3 regions of the Pseudomonas sp. GL_103 genome follow, and region 1 is predicted to be linked to each of the others. Evidence: predicted binding sites of a transcription regulator. Region 1 holds the regulator's gene; each other region holds the start of a gene.

Region 1 (5,608 bases):
ATCTGGCACGGGAACTGACCTGCTACCCCAACGAATTTTGCAGAAGCGCGAGCGTGCAGGCCCAATTTATTGATGATTTCGATTTCCAGAGCAGGCATCGCGATGTGAATCCTTTAGCTGAGGTCGCGGTGGCGGACCTGGACGTTCTTCAGGGATTGTTGCAGCGTCTGGCCCAGACGCTCGGTCAGGTAGACGGAACGGTGATGTCCGCCAGTGCAGCCAATGGCAATGGTGACGTAGGCGCGGTTGCTGGCGGCAAAACGAGGCAGCCACTTTAGCAGGTACGTGGAAATGTCCTGGAACATCTCTTCGACATCCGGCTGTGCCGCCAGGTATTCGGCAACCGGTTGATCGAGCCCGGACTGCTCGCGCAATTCCGGTTTCCAGTAAGGGTTGGGCAGGCAGCGCACATCGAACACCAGGTCGGCGTCCACCGGCATGCCGCGCTTGAAGCCGAAGGATTCCACCAGGAACGCAGTCCCCGGCTCGGGCTGATTCAACAGGCGCAGTTTGATGGCGTCGCGCAATTGGTACAGGTTCAGGCTGGTGGTGTTGATCTTGAGATCGGCGAGGTCGGCAATCGGCCCGAGCAGGTCACTCTCGACGCTGATGGCTTCGGCCAGCGAGCGGTTGGCGTTGGTCAGGGGGTGACGTCGGCGGGTTTCCGAGAAGCGCTTGAGCAGGGTTTCTTCGTCGGCGTCCAGGTACAGCACATCGCACTGGATGTGGCGGCTGCGGACTTCTTCGAGCAGGTCGGGGAAGCGTGACAGGTGGCTGGGCAGGTTGCGCGCGTCAATGGAAACGGCGACCAGTGGCTGCAACAGCTCGGTATGAACCAAGGCTCGTTCGGCCAACTCCGGCAGCAGGCCGGCAGGCAGGTTGTCGATGCAGTAGTAGCCGTTGTCCTCAAGAACGTTGAGGGCGGTACTTTTACCTGAGCCGGAACGGCCACTGACGATGATCAAGCGCATGATTACTGACCGTTTTGCTCGTCCAGGACAACCTGATACAGGGCTTCGTTGCTTGCAGCACTACGCAGCTTTTCGCGAACTTCCTTGCGGTCGAGCATGCTGGCGATCTGTCGCAGCAGCTCAAGGTGCGCATCGGTGGCGGCTTCCGGGACCAGCAGTACGAACAGCAGGTCAACCGGCGCACCATCGATGGCGTCGAAATCGATAGGGGCGTCCAGGTGCATCAATGCACTGATGGGCGAAACACAGCCCTTGAGACGGCAATGTGGAATGGCGATGCCATTGCCAAACCCGGTGGAGCCGAGTTTTTCACGGGCAATCAGTGCCTCGAAGACATCTTGCATCTCCAGGGCCGGCACTTCGCGGGCGATCAGATTGGCAATTTGTTCGAGGGCTTTCTTTTTACTGCCTCCCGGCACGTTCACCAGGGAACGGCCGGGGGTCAGGATACTTTCAAGTCGGATCATGGGTAGGGAGTGTTAACGACCGGTTGCGCCCTGGAGGAGGCTCTGGGTCTTTTCCTTATGTTTTTTGAGTTGTTTATCCAGCTTGTCGGTGAGTGCGTCGATCGCGGCATACATATCAGTATGTTCCGCGTTGGCGACCACTTCATTCCCGGGAATATGCAGCGTGGCTTCGATTTTCTGCTTCAGTTTTTCGACGGTCATCGTGACCTGCACATTAGTGATCTTGTCGAAATGTCGCTCCAATCGTTCGAGTTTTTCGCCGATGTAGGTGCGAAGAGGTTCGGTCACTTCCAGTTGGTGTCCACTGATGTTGACTTGCATACAGCTTCTCCTTCGTTGCCAGTGCATAAAGCGGTAGATCAGATGATCTACCACTGGAACGCTGTGGCGTGGCCCTACATCAACCGCTTGCGTTCGCTCGAAGGCGCGATCCCGAGGGATTCACGGTACTTGGCGACGGTGCGGCGAGCCACCTGAATGCCTTGTGCCTCCAGTAAACCAGCGATCTTGCTGTCACTCAACGGCTTTTTCTGATTTTCCGCTGCAACCAGTTTTTTGATGATCGCCCGGATCGCCGTGGACGAGCATTCGCCGCCTTCGGAGGTGCTTACGTGGCTGGAAAAAAAGTACTTCAGTTCATAAATGCCCCGGGGGGTGTGCATGAACTTCTGGGTGGTCACCCGTGAAATCGTCGACTCATGCATGCCCACCGCTTCGGCGATGTCATGCAGCACCAGCGGCTTCATGGCTTCGTCGCCGTACTCCAGAAAGCCGCGCTGATGCTCGACGATCTGGGTGGCAACCTTCATCAGGGTTTCATTGCGGCTTTGCAGGCTCTTGATGAACCAACGGGCCTCCTGCAACTGATTGCGCATGAAGGTGTTGTCGGCGCTGGTGTCGGCGCGGCGCACGAAACCGGCGTACTGGGCATTGACCCGCAGCCGTGGCACCGACTCCTGATTGAGCTCCACCAGCCAGCGCTCGTTGTCCTTGCGCACGATGACGTCAGGAACGACGTACTCGGCTTCGGTGGACTCGATCTGCGAGCCCGGGCGCGGGTTGAGGCTCTGGACCAGCTCGATGACCTGGCGCAGCTCATCTTCCTTGAGCTTCATGCGACGCATCAACTGGCTGTAGTCGCGGCTGCCAAGCAGGTCGATGTAATCGGTGACCAGGCGCTTGGCCTCGGCCAGCCAAGGGGTCTTTGCAGGTAACTGGCGCAATTGCAGCAGCAGGCATTCGCCCAGGTTGCGGGCGCCGATGCCGGCAGGCTCGAATTGCTGGATGCGGTGCAGGACGGCTTCGATTTCGTCCAGTTCGATGTCCAGTTCCGGGTCGAAGGCTTCGAGGATTTCCTCGAGGGTTTCGTCCAGGTAGCCCTGATTGTTGATGCAGTCGATCAGGGTCACGGCGATCAGGCGATCGGTGTCGGACATCGGGGCCAGGTTCAGTTGCCACAGCAAGTGACTCTGCAGGCTTTCGCCGGCCGAGGTGCGGGTGGTGAAGTCCCACTCGTCATCATCATTGCTGGGCAGGCTGCTGGCGCTGGTCTGGTAAACGTCTTCCCACGCGGTGTCGACGGGGAGTTCGTTGGGAATACGCTCGTTCCAGTCACCCTCATCGAGGTTATCGACCGTCGGGGCGCTTTCCTGATAGGAAGGTTCCTGAATGTCAGTGTTGGGCTTTTGTTCGGCGTTGTCGGCCAAGGGATCGGAATTATCGAAGTCGTCGCCTTCTTCCTGGCGTTCGAGCATCGGATTGGACTCCAGGGCCTCCTGGATTTCCTGTTGCAGGTCCAGGGTCGACAATTGGAGCAGGCGGATGGCCTGTTGCAGCTGCGGTGTCATCGTCAGCTGCTGGCCCATTCTCAAGACTAGCGATGGTTTCATGGCAGGGGCTTAACACCTTATTCGCCGGCGCACATGCGCCATCCACTACAGGGCGCCGGGGCGCCAAACTTAAGCAAATTATATGCCTGAAACTAAAGGGTTTGCCTAGAGCGCTGTAACAATAAAAAACTATAAAGCTGTGTTGCAGCGCTGCCCTTGTTGAGGGCTGACCACGCCCGTCTGCACGAGGCGCTGGTGAATGGCTGGTCAGGTGCCCGGGCGACTGCCTGGGCACGGCTCAGCGCTTACAGGCGGAACTCATGGCCCAGATACACTTCCTTGACCAGGTCGTTGGCCAGGATGGTCTCTGCGTCGCCTTCGGCGATCAGTTGACCGTCATTGACGATATAGGCGGTTTCACAGATATCCAGGGTTTCACGAACGTTGTGGTCCGTGATCAGCACGCCAATGCCTTTGGCCTTGAGGTGGTGAATGATCTGCTTGATGTCGCCGACCGAAATCGGGTCCACGCCGGCGAAGGGTTCGTCGAGGAGGATGAATTTCGGGTTGGTGGCCAGGGCGCGGGCGATTTCCACGCGACGGCGCTCACCACCGGACAGGCTCATGCCCAGGTTGTCGCGGATGTGACTGATGTGGAACTCCTGCAGCAAGCTTTCCAGCTCCTTGCGGCGACCGGCCTTGTCGAGTTCCTTGCGGGTCTCGAGGATGGCCATGATGTTGTCGGCCACCGACAGCTTGCGGAAGATCGATGCTTCCTGCGGCAAGTAGCCGATACCGGCCTTTGCACGGCCGTGCATCGGCTGGTGGCTGACGTCCAGGTCATCGATCAGGACGCGGCCCTGGTCGGCTTGCACCAGGCCGACGATCATGTAGAAACAGGTAGTCTTGCCGGCGCCGTTCGGGCCAAGCAGGCCGACGATCTGGCCGCTGTCGATGGACAGGCTGACGTCACGCACGACCTGGCGGCTCTTGTAGCTCTTGGCCAGATGCTGAGCTTTCAGAGTTGCCATTACTGGGCCTTTTTCTCGTCGGTTTTCTTCTTCGGCTGGATCACCATGTCGATACGCGGACGCGACTCGGTGATCTTGCTGCCTGTGGCGCGACCGGCGCTGGCGAGCTTCTTGTCCGTGTCGTAGACAATTTTCTCGCCTTGGGTGACGTTGTTGTCCTTGTCGACAACTTTGGCCTTGTCGATCAGTACGACGCGATTTTGCGAGGCGTGATACTGGATCGTCACGCCCCAGCCCTGAACAGGCTTGGTATCGCCAGCCGTTTGCAATTGCTCGAAGTACGCAAGGTTGCCCACCGAGGTCACTACGTCAATGTCGCCAGTCGGGGTGCGGGTGATGGTAACGGTGTTGCCTGTCACCTTCATCGAGCCTTGGGTGATGATCACGTCACCCTTATAGGTAGCAATACCTTGCTTGTCGTCCAGTTGGGCATCGTCGGCCTGAATGCGGATCGGCTGCTGTTGATCTTCCGGCAGAGCCCAGGCGCTCACGCTTCCCAGTGCTGCGCCCAGACTGAGCAAAATCGGGAGGGTTTTAACGAGCCTCATACTGTCCTCTTACGTTCGATAGCAGGTGTATCCTGCTTTCTTTCAAATACGCTTTCATTCCCTTGCCAGTCGATACACCGCCAGCGCCGTCGATTCTAACGTCTTGCTCGGTCTGCGCATATTGCTGCTGCGGGAACACGGTCATGCGGGTGCTGGTGATCAGGGTTCTACGGTTTTTCTCGTCGAATCGCGTGATGCGCACGTCGTCGATCAGTTCGACCTGTGTGCCATCAGGGTTGACCTCGCCGCGCAGGCTCTGGACGTGCCACGGGAATTCAGTGCCGCGGAACACATTCAGGTCGGGGTTGGTCAGCAATGTCACTTCGGTCGCTTTCAGGTGCTCGACCTTGTCGGACACCAGATCATATTGCAGCTTGCCATCCGGCAGGTACTGCACGCTGTGGGCGTTGATGGCGTAATAGTCGATTGCGCTTTCATCGACCGGCGTTACCGGCTTGTCGAGGAAGCGTTCCGGGCTGATGTTCCAGTAGCCAACCGCAGCGAATATCGCCGCGATGCAACTGTACATCAGGGTGTTGCGAAATTTTTTGCTCAGCATAGTGGGCTCACAGGTACGCCGCATTGGCCGCATCGAGGCGGTCCTGGGCGCGCAGGATCAATTCGCAGAATTCGCGAGCGGCACCTTCGCCGCCACGGGCGAGGGTGATGCCGTGAGCGTGTTCACGCACGAAACTGGCGGCATTGGCCACTGCCATGCCCAGGCCGACGCGGCGAATCACCGGCAGGTCCGGCAGGTCGTCG
Region 2 (5,608 bases), 820 kb from region 1:
TCGAGTCGGCGCCCAGCACCAGCTCATTGATCGCCTTGCCGAACGCCGGTTCGCCGTGACCACCGATGTAGGTCTTGGTGGACTGGCGATCCACCAGACGTTGCTCGGCAAGCTTCACCGACTGGAGAATCGGCGTCAGGCCCTGGGCGTCCTTGTAGACACCCACGCCCAGATCGAACTTGCGCGGATTCGGGTCCTGCGCGTAGGCCTCCATCAGGCCCAGGATCGGGTCGCCAGGCACTCGACCGATGGCGTCGAAATGCATTACTTGCGCCCCTCGGCATCCTTCGCCACTTCGTCAGTGCGCGCGGCCATGATGAAGTCGTTGCGGTGCAGGCCCTTGATCGAGTGGCTCCACCAGGTCACGGTCACTTTGCCCCACTCGGTCAGCAGGCCCGGATGGTGGCCTTCGGCCTCGGAGATTTCACCGACGGCGTTGGTGAACGCCAGGGCGTGCTTGAAGTTCTTGAACAGGAAGACCTTTTCCAGCTGCATGATGCTGTCACGTACTTCGATGTTCCAGTCCGGGATCTGCTTGATCAGGATCGGCAGTTCTTCGTCGCTGACTTGTGGGGCGTCGGCGCGGCAGGCTTCGCAATGGGCTTGAGTTAATGCGGTCATGATGTGTTCCTGAAATCGAATGTTGGGAAATCGGCCCTCAGTGCTACCACGCTAATCCAAAGCGATGGTTTCTGACAGGCTCACTTGATTCTAAAAGCGGCGGATCACGCGGCTTTTGGTTTTGGCGGAAATTTCGGTGCGTGCAGACCCATCTGCATCGCTTGCTTGACCATGCCCATGATGTCTTCGTGAGCGAGGTCGAACAGACGCTTGAGATTTGGCAGCGCGAAGTACAGTGGCTGCAAGATGTCGATGCGGTAGGGCGTGCGCATGCATTCCAGCGGATCGAACGCCTGATGCTCAGGCTCGTCCGACAGGCAATACACGGTCTCTTTCGGTGAGGACAGGATGCCGCCGCCGTAGATGCGTTGGCCTTGCGGGGTGTCGACCAGGCCGAACTCGATGGTCATCCAGTACAGGCGCGCCAGGTACACGCGTTCTTCCTTGGTCGCCTTGAGGCCAAGTTTGCCGTAGGTGTGGGTGAACTCGGCGAACCACGGGTTGGTCAGCAGCGGGCAGTGACCGAAGATCTCGTGGAAAATGTCCGGCTCTTGCAGGTAGTCCAGTTCTTCGCGGGTACGAATGAAGGTCGCCACCGGAAACTGCTTGCTGGCCAGCAATTCGAAAAAGGTCTGGAAGGGAATCAGTGCGGGAACCCGGGCAACCTGCCAGCCGGTGGTTTCACCGAGGACCTTGTTGATCTCGCCCAGTTGCGGAATGCGGTCGTGGGGCAGACCGAGTTTTTCGATACCGTCCAGGTACTCCTGGCACGCACGCCCTTCGATCACCTTCAGTTGACGAGTGATCAGCGTGTTCCACACCGCGTGTTCTTCGGCGGGGTAGTCGATAAAACCTTGCGCATCGGGCTCGCGAGCCACGTATTGCGTCTGCTTCATGCTGCTCTCCTGCTAGGGGATTTCGTTCTTGTTATGTACTGCTATGGACCTAGAAATACCCCAAGGATTGCACTGTTGCAGCAGGTGCCCGGCGTCACGGGTAGGAAAATTCCTCGATATTCGTAAAGTTTTCGTTACGTATTGGGCGTCGGTGCGCAAATGTTGAGATTGGCGGGTGGGAAAAGTCCTCCACCTGTCACATAATCTTGACGACTATCTGAGCGCCTCAGCAGAAATTATCCCTGCGCACCTTACTCACCGTTTTTTTGGGTCTTTATATGCGTATCAAAGTCCACTGCCAGAACCGCATCGGCATCCTGCGCGACATTCTCAATCTGTTGGTGGAGTACGGGATCAACGTGGCCCGCGGTGAGGTGGGGGGTGAGCATGGCAATGCCATCTACCTGCATTGCCCGAACCTGATCAATATTCAGTTCCAGGCCTTGCGTCCGAAATTCGAAGCGATTGCCGGGGTCTTTGGCGTCAAGCGTGTAGGGCTGATGCCCAGCGAGCGTCGGCACATGGAGCTCAATGCACTGCTCGGTGCGCTGGAGTTTCCGGTGCTGTCGATCGACATGGGCGGTTCCATCGTCGCGGCCAACCGGGCGGCGGCGCAGTTGCTCGGGGTGCGGGTCGACGAGGTGCCAGGGATTCCCCTGTCACGCTACGCCGAGGATTTCGATTTGCCGGAACTGGTGCGCGCCAACAAGTCGCGGATCAACGGGCTGCGGGTCAAGGTCAAGGGTGATGTGTTCCTGGCCGACATCGCGCCGCTGCAATCGGAGCACGACGACAGCGAGGCCATGGCCGGTGCGGTGCTGACGTTGCATCGCGCCGACCGGGTGGGCGAGCGCATCTACAACGTGCGCAAGCAGGAATTGCGTGGCTTCGACAGCATCTTCCAAAGCTCGAAAGTCATGGCCGCTGTGGTGCGCGAAGCGCGGCGCATGGCGCCGCTGGATGCGCCGCTGTTGATCGAAGGGGAAACCGGTACCGGCAAAGAGTTGCTGGCGCGGGCCTGCCACTTGGCCAGTCCTCGAGGGCAGTCGCCATTGATGGCGCTCAATTGCGCCGGTCTGCCGGAGTCCATGGCGGAGACGGAATTGTTCGGTTACGGCCCAGGTGCCTTTGAAGGAGCGCGGGCCGAAGGCAAGCTCGGGCTGCTGGAGCTGACGGCGGGCGGTACGCTGTTTCTCGATGGCGTCGGGGAAATGAGCCCGCGCTTGCAGGTGAAGTTGCTGCGCTTCCTGCAGGACGGTTGCTTCCGCCGTGTAGGCAGTGACGAAGAGGTTTACCTCGACGTGCGAGTGATCTGCGCGACCCAGGTCGATCTGTCCGAATTGTGCGCTCGCGGCGAGTTCCGCCAGGACCTCTATCACCGCTTGAATGTGTTGTCGCTGCACATCCCGCCGTTGCGCGAATGCCTCGACGGTTTGACGCCGCTGGTGGAGCACTTCCTCGACCAGGCCAGCCGGCAGATTGGTTGCTCGTTGCCCAAGCTCGCCCCGGCGGCCATGGAGCGGCTCAGTCACTACCATTGGCCGGGCAACGTGCGGCAACTGGAGAACGTGCTGTTCCAGGCGGTTTCCCTGTGCGACGGCGGCACGGTCAAGGCCGAGCACATTCGCCTGCCGGATTATGGTGTGCGTCAGCCCCTTGGCGATTTTTCGCTGGAGGGGGGGCTGGACGAGATCGTCGGGCGTTTCGAGAAGGCGGTGCTGGAACGGCTGTATTCCGAGCATCCGAGCAGTCGGCAACTGGGCAAGCGGCTCGGGGTTTCGCACACCACCATTGCCAACAAGTTGCGCGAGTATGAGGTGGGAAAGACTGAGTCATAGCTGAGGCCTGCTGCGTTTGTGCTGGCCTCATCGCGAGCAAGCTCGCTCCCACACTGGATCGGTGCCTCACTGAAGATTCCTGTGGGAGCGAGCCTGCTCGCGATGGCGGTTGTGGCCATGGCCCAAGGTCAAGACTTGCCACCCACCGGCATGACACCGCCGGTTTTTCGTCTCTGACACAAATCACAAATCCCCTCTGAATCCCCAAAGTCCCCTGTTTGCCGGGCTCCGCGCCGGCGAAAACAAGTTGGTCTGCAAATTGCTTATGGCTCAGCAGTACAGCAATGGACGGCAAACGTCCGGCAGGCAGAGGAAAGAGTGTGGACAAGTACCTTTATGTGGCAATGACCGGCGCCAGCCAGAATGCACTGGCGCAAAAGGCTCATGCCAACAACCTCGCGAACATCTCCACCAACGGCTTCCAGAAAGACCTGGAGCAGGCCCGTTCGATACCGGTGTTCGGTGACAGCTTTCCGGCGCGTGCGTTTGCCATGTCCGAACGCCCGGCCACGGATTTCTCCCCTGGCTCACTGGTGGAAACCGGCCGCGACCTCGACGTTGCCGTGCAAGGCGGCGGCTGGATTGCCGTACAGACGCCCGATGGCGGAGAAAGCTACGTGCGCACCGGCAGCCTGAACGTTGACGCCCTGGGTGTGTTGCGTGCCGGCAACGGCATGCCGGTCATGGGCAATGGCGGGCCGATTGCCGTGCCGCCGGAGCAGCAGATCGAAGTCGGCGAGGACGGCACCATCAGCATCCGCGCGATGGGCGAAGGTCCCCGGGTGATGGCTGAAGTCGACCGCATCAAGCTGGTCAACCCGGACCTCAAGAACATGACCAAGGGCCTGGATGGTTCGATCCACACCAAGGACGGTCAGCCGGCGCAGGCCGATGCCAACGTCAAGCTGGTGTCCGGGTTCCTCGAGTCGAGCAACGTCAATGCCGTGGAAGAGATGACCTCGGTGCTGGCCTTGTCCAAGCAGTTCGAGCTGCACATCAAGATGATGAACACCGCCAAAGACGATGACCAGGCCATGGCTCGGGTCTTGCAGATCAGCTAATTACCAGAACGTCGCGCCGTAAAACAGGCGCACGAGGAGAATCGAATGCTTCCGGCTCTATGGGTTGCCAAGACAGGTCTGTCCGCCCAGGACACCAACCTGACCACCATTTCCAACAACCTGGCCAACGTGTCGACCACGGGTTTCAAGCGTGACCGCGCCGAGTTCCAGGACCTGCTCTACCAGATCAAGCGCCAGCCAGGCGCCCAGTCGACCCAGGACAGCGAACTGCCGTCGGGTCTGCAACTGGGTACCGGTGTGCGCATCGTCGGCACCCAGAAAAACTTCACCGCCGGCAGCCTGCAAACCACCGAGCAGCCACTGGACATGGCCATCGACGGTCGCGGTTTCTTCCAGATCCTGCAACCGGACGGCACCACGTCCTACACCCGTGACGGTACGTTCCACCTGGACTCCAACGGCCAGATCGTGAACGCCAGCGGCTTTGCCCTGGAGCCGGCGATTGTCATTCCGAACGAAGCGCAGACCTTCACGGTCGGCCGCGACGGCACCGTGTCCATCACCGTTGCCGGCAACCCGGCTGCCCAGGTGATCGGCAACCTGCAAACCGCCGACTTCATCAACCCCGCCGGCCTGCAGGCAGTGGGCAACAACCTGTTCCTGGAAACCGCCGCCAGCGGCGCGCCGCAAGTCGGCACCCCGGGCCTGGCCGGTTTCGGCACCACGCTGCAGAACACCCTGGAAACGTCCAACGTCAGCACCGTTGAGGAGATGGTCAACATGATCACCACCCAGCGCGCCTACGAGATGAACTCCAAGGTGATCTCCACCGCCGACCAGATGCTCTCGTTCGTAACGCAGAATCTGTAATCAAGTCTATGTGGCGGCCATCGGGCCGCCTGCAACACCGTGAGGTAGGGTCATGAATCGCTATGTATCTGTTCTGGCACTGAGTGGGATTACCGCGCTCGCAGGCTGCGTGCCTGCGACGCCCAAGCCCAATGACCCTTACTACGCTCCGGTGTTGCCGCGTACGCCATTGCCGGCGGCCGCGAACAACGGCTCGATCTATCAGGCCGGTTTCGAACAGAACCTCTACGGCGACCGCAAGGCGTTCCGGGTCGGTGACATCATCACCATCACCCTGAACGAAAGGACCCAGGCCAGCAAAAACGCCAACTCGCAAATTGGCAAGAACAGCAAGGCCAACATCGGCCTGACTTCGCTGTTC
Region 3 (5,608 bases), 1.1 Mb from region 1:
ACCGTCGAGAAAGTCCAGCGCCAGGTGTTGATCGAGCCCCAGCGCCCGTTTCAGCACATGCTGCATGCCCGGCTGGTCCCAGACGTGATCCTCGCTGATTCGCTGCAATTGGTCGGCGTGCCAGCGATATACCCGGCAATCGCCGACATGGGCCAAGGTAAAGCGCCGGCCACGCAGGACCAGCGCACTGAGGGTGGTCAGCAGCGGCTGTCCGCCGCCATTGGCCTGCAGCCAGCGGTTTTGTGCCAGCAACAGACGATCGAGCGCCTGTGCGACGCTCCAGGTTTCCGGCGTGGCGTAGTAATCCAGCGCCAGGGCCTGCAGTGTCGAACGGGCAGCCAGACCGCCATCGACGCATTGGCTGACACCGTCGGCAATCGCGAACAGGTAACCCTTGCTCGCGGCCAGCGCCGGAGCCGGCGTGACCAAGCGCAGGGCATCCTGGTTTTCCTCGCGAGGACCGACGGCAGTGGCTTCGGCGAAACTCAGTTGCAGGCTCATTGAGGCCTCAGACCCGCGCAGCCGTCACGGCGGCCGAACCCCAGGTGGTTCTCCAGCGACGTTTCACGCCGTGCAGACCGAACCAGGCCAGAACGCCGAGGCTGGCGAATAACCACAGCGCCAGTTGATAGCTGCCGGTGCTTTGCTTGATCGCGCCCATGCCGGCCGCGAGGGCAAACCCACCGATGCCGCCGGCCATGCCGATCAGGCCGGTCATCACGCCGATTTCCCGGCGAAACCGCTGGGGCACCAACTGGAATACCGCGCCATTGCCTGCACCCAGACCGAGCATCGTGCAGACGAAAAGTGCCAGTGCAGCGTAGGAGCTCGGCAGGTTGAAGCCAACCACGGCAATGCAGGTCGCCGCGACGGTGTACATCGCCAACAGGGTCCGAATGCCGCCGAAGCGGTCAGCCAGCGCGCCACCCAAGGGGCGCATCAGGCTGCCGCCGAACACGCAGGCAGCGGTGTAGTAGCCGGCAGTCACCGGATTCAGGCCGTACTGGTCGTTGAAATAACCGGGCAGGGCGCTGGCCAGGCCGATGAATCCACCGAACGTCACGCTGTAGAAAAACATGAACCACCAGCTGTCACGATCACCCAGGGCCTTGAAGTAGTCGGCCATGGATTTGGCTTTTGGCCGCTCGGGGGCATTGCGGGCCAGCCAGGCGAAGACGATCAGGGTCAGGATCAACGGAATCAGGGCAAAGCCGAACACGTTGCTCCAGCCAAACGCCGCCGCCAGCACCGGAGCGATCAATGCGGCGAGCACTGTGCCCGAGTTACCCGCGCCGGCGATGCCCATGGCCTTGCCTTGATGCTGCGGTGGATACCACTGCGAGGCCAGAGGCAGGGCGACGGCGAAGGAAGCGCCAGCCATGCCGAGGAACAGGCCCAGCAGCAAGGCTTGCTCGTAGCTGTGGATACCGAGTTTCCAGGCGCCGAACAGGGCGCAGATCACGATGACCTGACCGATCAGGCCGGCGGTTTTTGGCGACAGGCGATCAGCCAGCATCCCCATCACGAAGCGCAACACCGCCCCGGCCAGAATCGGCGTGGCGACCACCAGCCCCCGTTGCTGCGTCGTCAGGTGCAAGTCGGCGGCGATCTGCACCGCCAAAGGTCCGAGCAGGTACCAGACCATGAAGCTCAGGTCGAAATAGAGGAAGGCTGCGAACAATGTAGGTGTATGGCCGGATTTCCAGAAGCTTGAATTCATCGCGCACCTCAGCTGTGAAGAGTCTCGAAAGGAGTCATGAGCTTGCAGGTGGGGCGCCGATACGGCCGCACCACCGGCCCCGTGCTGTGGGGCCAAAACGAAAAAACGCCGCCACCCGATCCGCCAAGGGCAAATGAGGTGAGCGACGTCTTTGTCGTAGGTGGGGCAACCGCCGTTGGTTACCTGTGGTGATTACCTAGCCAGATCTGTGCCATATCGGAAATTTGTGTAAAGCAAAAAGATCGCAGCCTTCGGCAGCTCCTACAGGAGAATGTGTGCATCCCGTAGGAGCTGCCGAAGGCTGCGATCTTTATGTTGTTCAACCCAACAGTTCGCTCATGGCAATAATCTGCTCCGCCACTTGAATCAGCTTCTGCTGGCGGCTCATTGCCTGGCGGCGCATCAGTGTGTAGGCCTCTTCCTCGTTGCAGTCCTTCATTTTCATCAGCAGTCCCTTGGCCAGTTCGATGCGCTTGCGCTCGGCCAATTGCTGGTCCCGGGCATGCAGTTGGGCACGCAAGGCCTGGTCGCTTTCGAAGCGTGCCATGGCCACGTCGAGAATCGGCTGCAGGCGTTGTGCGTGAATGCCTTCGACGATGTAGGCGCTGACCCCGGACTTGATCGCCTGTCGCATCACATCGGGGTCGTGTTCGTCCGTGAACATCACAATTGGTCGTGGCTGGTCGCGCGTCACCAGCACCACTTGTTCCATGACATCACGGCCCGGTGACTCGGTATCGATCAGAATCACATCCGGACGCACCGTTTCGACGCGTTCGGGCAAGTCGATGGTCAGGCCGGACTCATCGATCACTTCGAATCCGGCCTCGGTCAGGGCGGCCTTCAGGCGTCCGACTTTCCTGGCGGTGTCGTTGATCAGCAGGATACGCAGCATGTTCGTGGTCTCCTGTCAGCGGCTGGCGGATCGGTGCGAGCTGTCGCTCATGGCGTGCAGTTTGAAACTGCGGGCATAACCGGCCGGGTCCGAGCCGTCCCAGATTTTGCCGTCGATCAATTGACTGCTGCGCATTTGCTCGGCTGATGAAGCGACGCCGACGGCACGGGCGGCTTCACGGTAGAGGTCCAGTTGCTGGACCTGCCGGGCCACTGCGAGATAGTCCGGGTCATCGCGCAACAAGCCCCAGCGGCGGAACTGGGTCATGAACCACATGCCGTCGGACAGGTACGGCAGGTTGACCTCGCCATCCCCGTGCAGGCTCAGCGCGTGGGGGTCTTGCCAGCGGTGGCCAAGGCCGTCGGCGTATTCGCCCAGCAGTCGTGGTTCGATGCAGTCCAGTGGCGCGTCAAGGTACTGCGCGGCACTGAGCAATTGTGCGGTACTGCGGCGATTCTCGGTGCTTTCTTCGATGAAACGGCTGGCTTCCAGAACCGCCATCACCAACACCCGGGCGGTATTGGGGTATTGCTCGACGAACGCACGGGTGCAGCCGAGGACCTTTTCCGGATGATCGGGCCAGATGGTCTGGGTCGTGGCCAGGGTGAAACCGAGGTCCTGTTGCACGGCGCTGGCGGACCAGGGTTCGCCGACGCAGAAGCCGTCGATACGCCCGGCCCGCAGGTGCGCGACCATCTGCGGCGGCGGTACCACCACGCTGTCGACATCCAGCAGTGGGTGAATGCCCTGGCTGGCGAGCCAGTAATAAAGCCACATGGCGTGGGTGCCGGTTGGAAACGTCTGGGCGAAGGTGAGTTTTGAGCGAGTTTGGTGCACGTGTCGATCCAGTGCTTCAGGACTGGTCACTCCAAGCGCTTGCAAACCGCGGGACAGGTTGATGCTCTGGCCGTTCTGATTCAGGCCCATCAACACGGCCATGTCGGTCGCGGCCACGCCACCGATACCCAGGTGAACGGCGTAAATCAGACCGTAGAGGCTGTGGGCGGCATCGAGTTCGCCGCTGACCAGTTTGTCCCGCAGGTTGGCCCAGGACGATTGACGCTTGAGGTTCAGGGTCAAGCCGTGGGGCTGGGCGAAGCCCTGGGTGGCGGCGACAACCACCGAGGCGCAGTCGCTCAGGGCCATGAAGCCGAGATTGATTTCGGTTTTTTCCGGGGCATCGCTGCCATTGACCCAGGCCAGGGGGCCGGCTGACGGTTCGTTCATCGCATGTTCACCTTGCAAAAAAAACGTCGTCCCGAGTTCTTGCATGAGCAGGCCGGGGACGACGCCATTGTCTTTGCACACATTCGGTCGTTGGCATGGGTGCTGGTGCCCAGAGTGGTGCAAGGCATATGCCATTATCCGTTGATTTGATCACGCGCCTCGCTTGCCACCCTGTTGCCCGGCTATAATCGCCACCTCAATTCGCCGCCAATCGAGTCAAATCCGCCCATGTACACCCTGGCCCGTCAGCTGTTGTTCAAACTTTCCCCGGAAACCTCCCACGATCTGTCCCTGGACCTGATCGGCGCGGGCGGGCGTCTTGGGCTCAACGGCTTGCTGTGCAAGGCCCCGGCGAAGCTGCCGGTGAATGTCATGGGCCTGGACTTCCCGAATCCGGTGGGGCTGGCCGCCGGCCTGGACAAGAACGGCGCGGCCATCGATGGTTTCGCCCAGTTGGGTTTCGGTTTTGTCGAAATCGGCACCATCACGCCGCGTCCGCAGCCGGGCAACCCGAAGCCACGTCTGTTCCGTTTGCCGGAAGCCGAGGCGATCATCAACCGCATGGGTTTCAACAACCTCGGCGTCGATCACCTGCTGGCCCGCGTGGCGGCGGCCAAGTACAAAGGCGTGCTGGGCATCAACATCGGCAAGAACTTCGATACGCCGGTCGAGCGTGCCGTGGACGACTACCTGATCTGCCTGGACAAGGTCTACGCCCACGCCAGCTATGTGACGGTCAACGTCAGTTCGCCGAACACGCCGGGCCTGCGCAGCCTGCAATTCGGTGACTCGCTCAAGCAGCTGCTGGCCGATCTGGCCGAGCGCCGCGCGGAACTGGCATTGCGTCATGGCAAACATGTACCGCTGGCGATCAAGATCGCGCCGGACATGAGCGACGAAGAAACCGCACAAGTTGCGCAAGCGCTGATCGAAACCGGGATGGATGCCGTCATCGCCACCAACACCACCCTGAGCCGCGTAGGCGTCGAAGGCATGGAGCATGGCGAAGAAGCCGGCGGTCTGTCCGGCGCGCCGGTTCGTGACAAGAGCACCCACACCGTGCAAGTGCTGGCGTCGGAGCTGGGCGGACGTTTGCCGATCATTGCGGCGGGCGGCATTACCGAAGGCAAGCACGCGGCCGAGAAAATCGCCGCAGGCGCGAGCCTGGTGCAGATCTATTCGGGCTTCATCTACAAAGGCCCGGCGCTGATTCGTGAGTCGGTAGACGCTATCGCAGCGCTACGCTGAGCCCCTGTAGGAGCTGCCTAAGGCTGCGATCTTTTGATTTTAGAAATCAAGGTCAAAAGATCGCAGCCTTCGGCAGCTCCTACAAGGTAATGGGGGATATGGGACAGGCATAAAAAAGGGCTCCAAAAAGGAGCCCCTGGGCCGGAGCCCGCCGTCCGGATGGGACGTGCGTGGTTAATTCAGTACAAATCAGATTGTCGTGTCGGAGTGTTGTGCCCTGTAATTAGCCGACGGCGTGAAGTTCGTTGAGTCTGTGGATTCCCGCAGTGCCGGTCATACCGTCCCAGTTGTCGCCGCGTCCTTCTCGCCAGCCGTTGATCCAGGCTTGACGTACCGACGGTAGAGTAAATGGGCAAAGCTCACGGGATTTACCACCAACGCCATATTGATATCCGCGCAAAAATGCTCTTTCCAACGGATCACGCTTAAGTCTTCTCATAGGGTGTTGCCCTCACTTGTTGACTGTATTTATCGCGTCGACCTCTATTGAGGTCTGGCAGAAAAACTCTGCCGTTGGG

The links. The regulator sigma-54, encoded in region 1, starts transcription at its own class of promoters, with help from an activator protein. The targets are predictions, from matches to a motif close to ANTGGCATNNANNTTGCTNT.
Region 2: a site for sigma-54 is predicted at 3,602-3,621, ahead of AC3IP0_RS07940 (flagellar basal body rod protein FlgF). Genes of this name have one in related genera too.
Region 3: a site for sigma-54 is predicted at 3,959-3,978, ahead of AC3IP0_RS09365 (CmpA/NrtA family ABC transporter substrate-binding protein). Genes of this name have one in related genera too.

The regions. Positions count from the first base shown of each region.
Region 1 is NZ_CM174420.1:933,787-939,394, forward strand. It holds gene AC3IP0_RS04130 (HPr family phosphocarrier protein) at 1-98, opposite strand, end outside; gene rapZ (RNase adapter RapZ) at 114-971, opposite strand; gene ptsN (PTS IIA-like nitrogen regulatory protein PtsN) at 974-1,438, opposite strand; gene hpf (ribosome hibernation-promoting factor, HPF/YfiA family) at 1,451-1,759, opposite strand; gene AC3IP0_RS04150 (RNA polymerase factor sigma-54) at 1,834-3,327, opposite strand; gene lptB (LPS export ABC transporter ATP-binding protein) at 3,573-4,298, opposite strand; gene lptA (lipopolysaccharide transport periplasmic protein LptA) at 4,298-4,846, opposite strand; gene lptC (LPS export ABC transporter periplasmic protein LptC) at 4,833-5,405, opposite strand; gene AC3IP0_RS04170 (KdsC family phosphatase) at 5,413-5,608, opposite strand, start outside.
Region 2 is NZ_CM174420.1:1,758,274-1,763,881, forward strand. It holds gene AC3IP0_RS07920 (amino acid aminotransferase) at 1-265, opposite strand, end outside; gene AC3IP0_RS07925 (4a-hydroxytetrahydrobiopterin dehydratase) at 265-621, opposite strand; gene phhA (phenylalanine 4-monooxygenase) at 726-1,517, opposite strand; gene AC3IP0_RS07935 (sigma-54-dependent transcriptional regulator) at 1,796-3,355, shown strand; gene AC3IP0_RS07940 (flagellar basal body rod protein FlgF) at 3,676-4,416, shown strand; gene flgG (flagellar basal-body rod protein FlgG) at 4,462-5,247, shown strand; gene flgH (flagellar basal body L-ring protein FlgH) at 5,300-5,608, shown strand, end outside.
Region 3 is NZ_CM174420.1:2,047,851-2,053,458, forward strand. It holds gene AC3IP0_RS09350 (bifunctional protein-serine/threonine kinase/phosphatase) at 1-501, opposite strand, end outside; gene AC3IP0_RS09355 (nitrate/nitrite transporter) at 509-1,720, opposite strand; gene AC3IP0_RS09360 (ANTAR domain-containing response regulator) at 2,040-2,615, opposite strand; gene AC3IP0_RS09365 (CmpA/NrtA family ABC transporter substrate-binding protein) at 2,631-3,842, opposite strand; gene AC3IP0_RS09370 (quinone-dependent dihydroorotate dehydrogenase) at 4,071-5,090, shown strand; gene rmf (ribosome modulation factor) at 5,314-5,529, opposite strand.